Regions from separate parts of the Silvania sp. genome, predicted to be linked through region 2. Evidence: predicted binding sites of a transcription regulator. Region 2 holds the regulator's gene; the other holds the start of a gene.
The links. Region 2 encodes Fur, which represses iron uptake genes when iron is present. Its sites were predicted from a motif close to ATAATAATGAGAACNACTATCAA; they were not measured.
Positions count from the first base shown of each region.

Region 1: a site for Fur is predicted at 2,601-2,623, ahead of fhuF (siderophore-iron reductase FhuF). Genes of this name have one in related genera too.

Region 1 is NZ_JBOGBT010000094.1:46,621-51,782, reverse strand. Features, by position in the region: gene ACRDD5_RS18275 (PTS sugar transporter subunit IIC) at 231-1,574, shown strand; gene fhuF (siderophore-iron reductase FhuF) at 1,694-2,482, opposite strand; gene ACRDD5_RS18265 (DUF1435 domain-containing protein) at 2,639-2,869, shown strand; tRNA gene ACRDD5_RS18260 (tRNA-Leu) at 2,910-2,995, opposite strand; tRNA gene ACRDD5_RS18255 (tRNA-Leu) at 3,027-3,112, opposite strand; tRNA gene ACRDD5_RS18250 (tRNA-Leu) at 3,147-3,232, opposite strand; gene rsmC (16S rRNA (guanine(1207)-N(2))-methyltransferase RsmC) at 3,382-4,410, opposite strand; gene ACRDD5_RS18240 (DNA polymerase III subunit psi) at 4,513-4,926, shown strand; gene rimI (ribosomal protein S18-alanine N-acetyltransferase) at 4,895-5,162, shown strand, end outside.
Region 2 is NZ_JBOGBT010000109.1:24,305-29,466, forward strand. Features, by position in the region: gene ybfF (esterase) at 1-178, shown strand, start outside; gene ybfE (LexA regulated protein) at 307-594, shown strand; gene fldA (flavodoxin FldA) at 750-1,280, shown strand; gene fur (ferric iron uptake transcriptional regulator) at 1,571-2,017, shown strand; gene chiQ (ChiQ/YbfN family lipoprotein) at 2,113-2,442, opposite strand; gene chiP (chitoporin ChiP) at 2,489-3,895, opposite strand; gene glnS (glutamine--tRNA ligase) at 4,317-5,162, opposite strand, start outside.

The DNA.
Region 1 (5,162 bases), on a different contig from region 2:
TCCTCTTCACATTCACGGAAACCGGTTACAGTAACCGGTTGCAGAACCGCTGAGCAGGGATTAATACTGATTACGTCATTTCCCCTGTATCCCATAATAAGAGTCGACTATGAAACCTGGCCGTTTGAGCAGTACCGCTGGTAAGCGAACCAGCAAGGTGGTGAAAGTGGTATATGGAACAACGTACGGCGTGACAGCGCCCGAAACGATCGTCTGAGAGGAGAGCCGTTATGTCTACCAACCATGCTGCGTTTAACCTGATATTCCGTTTTGTCGAAAATTATGTCAGCCCTATTGCCGGACGTATCTCTTCCCAACGTCACGTCATGGCGATCCGCGACGGCTTTATCTCTGCGATGCCGTTTATGATTGTCGGCTCGTTCTTGCTGGTGTTTGCCTATCCGCCGTTTTCGCCGGAGACCACCTGGGGTTTTGCCCGGGCCTGGCTGGACATGGCGAAGCAGTTTGAGGGCCAGATCCTGACCCCGTTTGATATGACGATGGGCGTGATGTCCCTCTACATCTGCGCGGCGATCGCCTACAACCTGGGCAAGCATTACGTTAAGTCGCATCAGCTCGATCCCTTCATGTGCGCCATGCTGTCGCTGATGGCGTTTCTGCTGGTGGCGGCACCCAAAACCAAAGGCACCTTGCCGGTTGATAGCCTGGGTGGTACGGGGATCTTCACCGCAATTCTGGTGGCGATCTACTGTGTGGAGATGATGCGTTTTCTGAAAGCGCACAACATTGGTATTCGCCTGCCTGAGCAGGTGCCGCCGATGATCAAGAACTCCTTCGACCTGCTGATCCCGGTGCTGGTGGTAGTGCTCACGCTGTATCCGCTGAGCCTGTTTATTCAGTCTGAGTTTGGCATGCTGATCCCGCAGGCGATTATGGCGATCTTTAAACCGCTGGTTTCCGCGGCTGACTCACTGCCTGCCATTCTGCTGGCGGTGCTGATTGGTCACCTGCTGTGGTTTGCGGGGATCCACGGGGCGGCGATTGTCTCCGGTATGCTGCAGATGTTCTGGCTCACCAACCTGGGGATGAACCAGACGGCGCTGGCACAGAGCGCGCCGCTGCCGCATATCTTCATGGAAGCGTTCTGGACGTTCTTTATCGTCATTGGCGGTTCCGGGGCAACGATGGGGCTGGTGTTCTGCTATCTGCGCAGCCGGTCAGCGCACCTGCGTTCGATTGGCCGTCTGAGCGTTGTGCCGAGTATCTTCAATATCAACGAACCGGTGATCTTCGGTACGCCAATCGTAATGAACCCGGTGTTCTTCATTCCGTTCCTGCTGGCACCGATGGTGAATGCGGTGCTGGCGTGGGCGGCGATGAAGCTGGATCTGATTGGTCGTGTGATTTCCGTCGTACCCTGGACCGCACCGGCACCCGTGGGTGCGGCGTGGGCGCTGGGCTGGGATTTCCGCGCGGCGGTACTTGTTGTGCTGTTAGCGCTGGTTTCTGCCATCATCTACTACCCGTTCTTTAAAGTGTACGAGAAGCAGTTGCTGGAGCAGGAAGCGGAAGAGGCACAGCGGGCAGAAGAAGAGAGTCAGCAGGTGGCGTAATAAAAGCAAAACGGCAACCAAAAGGTTGCCGTTTTAAATGTGTGTACCCTCTCCCGGTGGGAGAGGGAGAGGGAGAGGGAGAGGGTGAGGGCACCAGACCGCACTCACCATTCATGAAACTATTTCAGCGTGCAGTCACCGCACTGCTGTACATCTGGCAGGCGATAGCGCTGACAGCAGGTACGGCGAACCAGCAGCCCGTCACGCGGTACCACGGTGCGGAAAAGCGGGTTGTCCTGGCCATCCGACAGCTGGCGGGCAAAGAAAAATGCCTGGCGCAGCGCTTCCACTTTCTCATCACCCAGCAGCGGTTTCATCTCGTTCAGATACCAGTGAATTAAATAGCCGGTATTGCTCCAGATAAGTTTGCCGTTGATCTCACCCGTCTCTTCCAGCGCCTCGATCACCGGGATCAGCGCACGGGTAATCAGCACGTCCATCCGCTGTTGCGCTGAGAGTACCGTTGTCTGGCGATCTTCATGCACGTCAATCCAGAAGCAGGCGGCGCGCCCGGTTTCGTGAAACTCAACGTGGAAATGTTCCGGAGAGACATCCAGCGCAACATCCTGCGTGAGCAGCGTCAGCATCAGCGGTGGCACCAGCAGCCCGATATACCATTGCGCCCACAGCGACAGCAGCGGCTTATTTTCCCGCGTCAGGGTCGGCTGGTTGCGATAGATATGATCGGAGTAGATAGCCAGCAGCGACTGCAATTCGCTCGGACGTCGCCATTGGGCCAGCGTCAGGGCGGTATGAGGATGGGGTTCGTCCAGCTTAATGAAATCCAGCAGGTGCGCACGGGTCTCGGTGATCGCGTCACGCATCGCATCCGCGAGCGCAGAAGGCCCGGACGGAAGACGGGTGTGCCAGATAAGACTGTCAACGGCTTGTGCGGAACGTATGGCCATAAGCGGACTGGATAGAAATCTAAATGATAATGATTGCCAATCCTAACTATAGGCCGCGCCAATCGCAAGATTTTTTACACAATCTGCTGGCAGGCTGACAGATGAGAAATTATGTCATATGATATTGGTTATCATTATCGAAACGAGAGAGATATTATGCTGAGCAGAGCGTTGGGGAGTGGGTGGGGAGTGTTACTGCCGGGAGCGATGATTACCGGCCTGGCGTATACCGATCTTTCGCTGATGGTCTGGAAAGTGATTATCGTCTCGGGCTTGCTGATTTCATCCGCCATGATCTGGCATAAACAGCTGCGGCATTTTGTGTTGCTACCATCGTGCGTCGCGCTGGTTGCGGGCATGTGGGTGATTGCAATGAGTTTGAAATAAAGAAATTCAGAAGGGAACATCGGGAGAGAGATAAGATAATTGGTGCGAGGGGGGGGACTCGAACCCCCACATCCTAAGGACACTAACACCTGAAGCTAGCGCGTCTACCAATTCCGCCACCTTCGCACAGTCATCTTATTTTTTGATATCGCCTCGTTGGTGCGAGGGGGGGGACTCGAACCCCCACATCCTAAGGACACTAACACCTGAAGCTAGCGCGTCTACCAATTCCGCCACCTTCGCCCAGTGCAAGCGATATCATTTACTACATGGTTATTGGTGCGAGGGGGGGGACTCGAACCCCCACATCCTAAGGACACTAACACCTGAAGCTAGCGCGTCTACCAATTCCGCCACCTTCGCATACCATCGATACCCAAAAAAGTATCGTAACCACGGAGGCGCATTCTAGAGAGTTTCAGATTTTCGTCAACAGATAAATGAGCGGGATGTTGTGATTGCTGCAAATTCGGCCTGATTTATCCATCAGGCCGATTTGTTGACGTCAAAGGTTACTTCTTCGCCTGACGGGTCATGATTGCGCGGTAAATTTTAAAGCGGCCCGTCTGCGCCAGCACTTCGTGGAAGCCGAAGATTTCATCCAGCACTTTTGGATACGGCAGGAAGGCGTTGGCCACGATGCGCAGCTCGCCGCCGCTGTTCAGATGACGAACCGAGGTGCGGATCAAGGTCTGTGCGGCTTCGAGGCTGGTTTCCATCCCGTCATGGAACGGTGGGTTGGAGATAATCATATCGAAGCGACCGGTCACTTCGGACAAGACGTTAGAGGCAAATACCTCGGCTTCGATGCCGTTTGCGGCAAGCGTAGCGCGGCTGGCTTCGATTGCCGGGGCGCTGACGTCAGTCAGGGTCAAACGCACTTTTGGCGAGTGGCTGGCAAGCGCGACGGACAGCACGCCCGCGCCGCAGCCTACGTCCAGCACTTTGCCTTTGGTGTGCGGCGTAAAGGTGGAGAGCAGCAGCTGGCTGCCCACATCGAGACCATCACGGCTGAAGACGCCCGGCAGGGTTTTAATGGTCAGGTCATCGAGCTGATATTCGCCCCAGTATTTTTCTGCATCAAACGCGGGCTTCTTGTCCAGACGACCGTGATACAGGCCGCAGCGACGCGCGCTGTCGATTTTGTTCAACGTGGCGTACTCCGCCAGCATCTGCTCGGCACTGCGCACGCCGCTGCGGTTTTCTCCGACCACGAAAATATCGCAGCCCACCGGCAGCAGCGAGAGCAGGTTCATCAGCTGGAACTGGGCTTCTGGCTTGTTCTTAGGCCAGTAGTAGATCAGCGTATCGCAGTCAGCCACATCGCTCTCTTCCGCCACCAGGCTGTAGCGGACGCGCTCTTCCATCTGACGGCTCAGCAGCTGCCAGTGGTGGAATTGCTGGGTATGCGCGCGGCTGTCGGCGCAGTCGAAACGAGCAGGCAGGTCATCCTGCATATCTCCGGCAAACAGAATACGGCTTTGTTCGAAATCATCACTGTGGCGCAGCAAGACTTCACTTGCCGGGGTAAATGCAGACATGAAAAACTCCTCAAGGAATAAGGGGACGGATTATAGTTGTTTGTTGGCGCAGATTCGACGAGTTTGGTATATTTACGCGCCTGACAGACAGGAGTTTTGGTAATGGCATCCCGACGAGACAGGCAATTACAGCAGCTGGGCATCACCCAGTGGGCGTTGCGTCGCCCGGCGGCCTTACAGGGCGAAATCGCCATCTCGCTTCCCGCGCACATCCGTCTGGTGATGGTGGCGCAGAGCCTGCCGGCCCTGAGCGAACCGGTGATTACTGACGTGCTCCGTGCCCTGAACGTGGACACCGATCAGGTGCTGCAACTGACGCCAGACCGCGTCGCGATGCTCCCGCAAGGCAGCCGATGCAACAGCTGGCAGCTTGGTGTAGCAGAAGACATGGCACTGGAGGGTGGCACGCTGACCACTCCGGTGCTGGACGAACTTAAAGTAAACCCGGCGGCACGTCGCGCGCTGTGGCAACAAATCTGCGAACATGAACACAATTTCTTCCCTCACGACGACTGATTTAGCCCAGGCTTTTGACATCGAAAAACGCGCCCACGCTTTTCCGTGGAGTGAAAAAACCTTTGCCAGCAACCAGGGCGAGCGTTATCTGAACTATCGCCTTGATGTCGACAGCCAGCTTGCCGCATTCGCTATCACCCAGGTGGTGCTTGATGAGGCCACGCTGTTTAACATTGCCGTCGATCCGGCTTTCCAGCGTCGTGGGCTGGGCAGGGAACTGCTGGAACATTTAATTT
Region 2 (5,162 bases):
GTTTATTCCCGGCGGCAATTCGCCCTACGTCACCGAAGCGTATCGGGACGCGCTGCTGGCGCAATTCCCGCGGGCGCGGGCGCATGTGATTGCCGGTGCCGGGCACTGGGTGCATGCCGAAAAACCCGATGCCGTGCTGCGTGCCATCCGCCGTTACCTCGCCGACATCGAAAATTGATTAAAAAGAGAGCGACTGGTCGCCTGCGGGCCACCAGTCGTTGGCGTGCCGATTTCGCTGATGTATGATGGCGCGCTTATCGCCCGGGCTTTAGCAGGGCGTCTTGTTTCCCCCGAAGTCTCAGAATCATGGCCAAAGAAAACACGGACCGCACAACAATAGATCTGTTCGCGAATGAGCGGCGCCCGGGACGACCGAAAACCAATCCGCATTCGCGTGATGAACAGCTGCGCATTAATAAGCGCAATCAGCTCAAACGCGATAAAAGTCGTGGGCTTAAACGCGTCGAGCTGAAACTCAATGCGGACGCCGTCGATGCGCTGAACGAGCTGGCAAATGCCCGCGACATCAGCCGCAGTGAGCTTATTGAAGAGATGCTGATCCTGCAGCTCGAGAAATGGCACGACAAAGCGTAAGTCAGAAAACTCCCCTCCTTGTTGCTTTCATGTAGCACAGAGTGCAGTCCTGCGCGATAGCAGTTTCCGCAGGCTTCTCTGTTCTGCTATGATTGCCCTTATCCGTGGCTAAATTGCGCCACCATACTATTAAGTTTCAAGAGGTTATTTTACTCATGGCAATCATCGGCATTTTTTTCGGCAGCGACACCGGTAACACCGAAAACATCGCGAAAAACATTCAAAAACAGCTTGGTAAAGACGTTGCCGATGTGCATGACATTGCGAAAAGCAGCAAAGAAGACATCGCAGGTTACGATATCTTGCTGCTGGGCATCCCAACCTGGTACTACGGTGAAGCGCAGTGCGACTGGGACGACTTCTTCCCGTCTCTGGAAGAGATCGACTTCAATGGCAAACTGGTAGCCCTGTTCGGCTGTGGCGACCAGGAAGACTACGCAGAGTACTTCTGCGATGCGCTGGGCACCATTCGCGACATCATTGAGCCGCGTGGCGCAGTGATCGTGGGCCACTGGCCAACTGCAGGCTATCACTTCGAAGCCTCTAAAGGTCTGGCTGATGATGACAACTTTGTGGGACTGGCTATCGACGAAGACCGCCAGCCGGAGCTGACCGCAGAGCGCGTGGACAAATGGGTTAAGCAGATCCGCGAAGAGCTGCACCTCGACGACATCCTCAACGCCTGATGTTGTGGCGGCGTAACCTGTAGTTACGCCGCATTGATAGGTATTATCAATCAAAATAATTGCTACAAATTTTTAACTTTTGCTGTCATACCTGTACAATCAACCAGGATTAAACGGGTCACCCTGTAACAAGTTTGTTGGCGGTACCACGTTTTTATAAGCATACTTTGCTTGAGACTTGCAGTTTTCATTCAGCCATGGCAGTTCTATAATGAGACGCATTCTCTCAGGTGCACTTTCTGTCACTTCTTCTATAGAAGTGAATCGTTTAGCAACAGGACAGATTCCGCATGACTGACAACAATACCGCATTAAAGAAGGCCGGACTGAAAGTCACGCTTCCACGGTTAAAAATTCTGGAAGTGCTTCAGGGTCCGGATAACCATCATGTCAGTGCGGAAGACTTATACAAGCGTCTGATCGACATGGGCGAAGAGATTGGTCTGGCCACGGTGTACCGTGTACTGAACCAGTTTGACGACGCTGGCATCGTTACACGCCATAACTTCGAAGGCGGTAAATCCGTTTTCGAACTGACGCAGCAGCATCATCACGATCACCTGATTTGCCTGGATTGCGGCAAAGTGATCGAATTCAGCGACGACTCTATTGAATCCCGTCAGCGTGAAATTGCTGCACGTCACGGCATTCGTCTGACCAACCACAGTCTTTACCTGTACGGCCACTGCGCTGAAGGCGACTGCACTGCAGATGACCACGCGCACGACGCGAAATAATTCATCCGCACACGCTAAGCCAACCTGACGGTTGGCTTTTTTTATGCAAAAAAAACCCGGTAGCGCTGACGCATACCGGGCCTAATAACAGCTGATTACTTGCTGTTATTACTGCGAATTTCCTTCCAGATTTGGTCGCAACGCTTCGTCACTTCCTGATCGTTTCCGGTTTTGCGCGCCTGAATACAGGCCTGATAATCAGCCACTCTTATCGTTTCCTGGGTCGCAAACTGCTCGTGCGCTTTCTCTTGCTTAAGCACGTTCAGCACGCTTTGGCAGGCTTCGATCTTCTCCGGCGATCCCTCTGCGGTATTAATACAGGCGCTATAAGCCTCTTTCAGACGTGAATCTTCTTTCTGGGTCTGCGGCTCTGCGCAGGCGGTAAGCCCGGCGGCAAATACCGCGACAAACAGGATTTTTTTCAACATAGCGGTCTCCGTTTCGGCGGGTGTAACCCCGCCGGAAGCATCATCAGAAGATAGTGAATGGGGCGATAACCATAAACTTCACGTCGCGCTCATCCTGGAAGATGTTGCCGTAACCGCCGCCGTAGCTTGGGATACTGGAGTGATTGTCGTACTGGGTGAAGTGCAGCTTGAACATAGTGCCTTTCGCACGACCGTCCTGCAGGACGTAGATCGCATCCAGGCTATAGGCTGACTCTTTGATGTTGTTGGACGGGTTGTTTTCGCGCTGGCCCGCGCTGTTGATAAACCAGTCCGCTGGCTTCGCATCCCAGGCGTAGACATACGAGCCACCGACGCTCCAGCCTGCCATGTTCCAGTTGCTCAGATCGTACATCGCACCAAAGAAGACCGCTTTTTCGCCGTTGGCGTTAAAGTCGGAGCGGTTATCCCACCAGACATCCAGACGACCGTTGGAAGAGGCATAGGTTGGGGTCATACGCTGCAGGAAGTAGCCTTGCTGTCCTTCGGCTTTGACGTAAGTCCCCTCCAGGCGTAAATCCACCTGCCCGACTTTGTAGCCCAGGGTCAGCGCCTGCAGCCAGGCGGTGCCGTCGTAGATATCATTGACGGTGCTGTCGTTGGCTTTATCACGGGTGCCGTAGAACTGATAGCTGGTCGACAGCGGGCCGCCCACCACATCCATCTTATAACTGGCTTTGGCAAAATACTGATCAATATAGCCTTCAGCCTGACCGAATGCCGCTTCCAGAATCAGGTTGTTTTTGAAATCGTATTTCGCACCAAGGGAGTGGAGATAGTCGACGCGGGTCTTTCTGTCGTTTTGATAGAACTTGTCCATCTCGAGGTGCCACGGCGCTTTGTACTCGTTGGTCCACATGTAGGAGAAACTCAACGCCCCGCTATCGCCGTAGTCAAAGTTCGCCCCGGCTTCAGCGCCCTGGTATGTACCCGGCATAAAGCTCCAGTGCGGCGCTAATAAGGTTTGACCAGTAGGCTGAAGCCAGCCACCGCGCGCCCAGGCCGGACCGTATTTAAATTTGGCTGCCGCTTTGTACAGGCTGATCCCGCTCTTATCGCCGGACCAGTCCTCTTTGTAGGCTTTGTTGCTGGAGGAGAATGCAATTTCGTTCGGGTGTCCGCTGTCGCCGTTTTCCGCCATTTCAATCGCGGTGAAGGCGGCCAGATCAAGACCGAACATGTCCGCTGCATAGCCGGACTGGAAATCAAGGTTGGCGTTCCAGGTGGAGTGAGCGAGGTTAGTTTTGTATTTGTCTGATTCAACGTCTTTACGGTCACGTTCACGCTGCCAGTAATAGACACCGCCCGTCAGGGTTGAATCATCGACAAAACCTTCGGCCTGAGCCTTTGGAGAGACCATCCAACCAGACATTGCTGTCACACCGGCAATAGCCAGCGCAAGCGCACTACGTTTGCCACTAAACGTACGCATAGTTAATCCTCTTTGACGTATTAAAAGCGCCTTAAACGGCGAAAAAACAAAAGTTAAAAAGTCGACGTAAGCAGAAATACTCATTTACATCTACTGCCTGTAGACTATTTTTCGCGACGCGAATTATCAATCCTTTTTAGCGATCAAAAGTCAGGATTATGACGAAGTGCACATATTTGGTTGCCATTTGTAACAACGCCCGCGCGACAGAATAATCAATTAAAATAATCTTCAAAATTAGCCAGTTATTTTTAGTGGTTGCATTAATTCGCGACAGAATGGGATTAATTTGAAGCAAGGGGGAGAAGGCTAACAGCGGAGGGAAATGCAATTAATTCGCATCGCGAAGATTAACACCAGCAATGACTTGATTGATAAGCAAAAAAAACGCCGCATTACGCGGCGCTCAGGGGGGTATCGGTTATTCGCCGACCTTTGCCCAGGTATCGCGCAGACCGACGGTACGGTTAAACACCAGTTTGTCCGCAGTGGCATAGCGGCTGTCGAGGCAGAAATAGCCTTCGCGCTCAAACTGATACGCTTTACCGGCAACGGCCGCTTTCAGGGACGGCTCAGCAAAACCTTGCTTAATGACCAGCGACTCCAGGTTAATGGTGTCGAGGAAATTGTCTGCCGCACCCGGGTTTGGCACGCTGAACAGGCGATCGTACAGACGGATTTCAATCGGCAGCGCATGTGCGGCGCTAACCCAGTGAATTACCCCTTTTACCTTGCGACCGTCAGCCGGATCCTTGCTCAGGGTCTCCGCGTCGTAGCTGCAGAAGATCGTGGTGATGTTGCCTTCCGCGTCTTTCTCTACGCGCTCAGCTTTGATCACATAGGCGTTACGCAGGCGCACTTCTTTACCCATCACCAGACGCTTGTACTGCTTGTTGGCTTCTTCACGGAAATCCGCACGATCGATCCAGATTTCAGCACTGAACGGCACGTCACGGCTACCCATCTCCGGTTTGCTCGGATGGTTAGGCATGGTCACCAGCTCGCTTTCACCCTGCGGGTAGTTCTCGATAACCAGTTTCACCGGATCGATAACCGCCATCGCACGTGGGGCGTTGTCGTTCAGATCTTCACGGATACAGGATTCCAGCGAGGCCATCTCGATGGTGTTGTCCTGCTTGGTCACGCCGATGCGCTTGCAGAACTCACGAATGGCCGCAGCGGTGTAGCCACGACGACGCAGACCAGAGATAGTCGGCATACGCGGGTCGTCCCAGCCTTCAACGTGCTTATCGGTGACCAGTTCGTT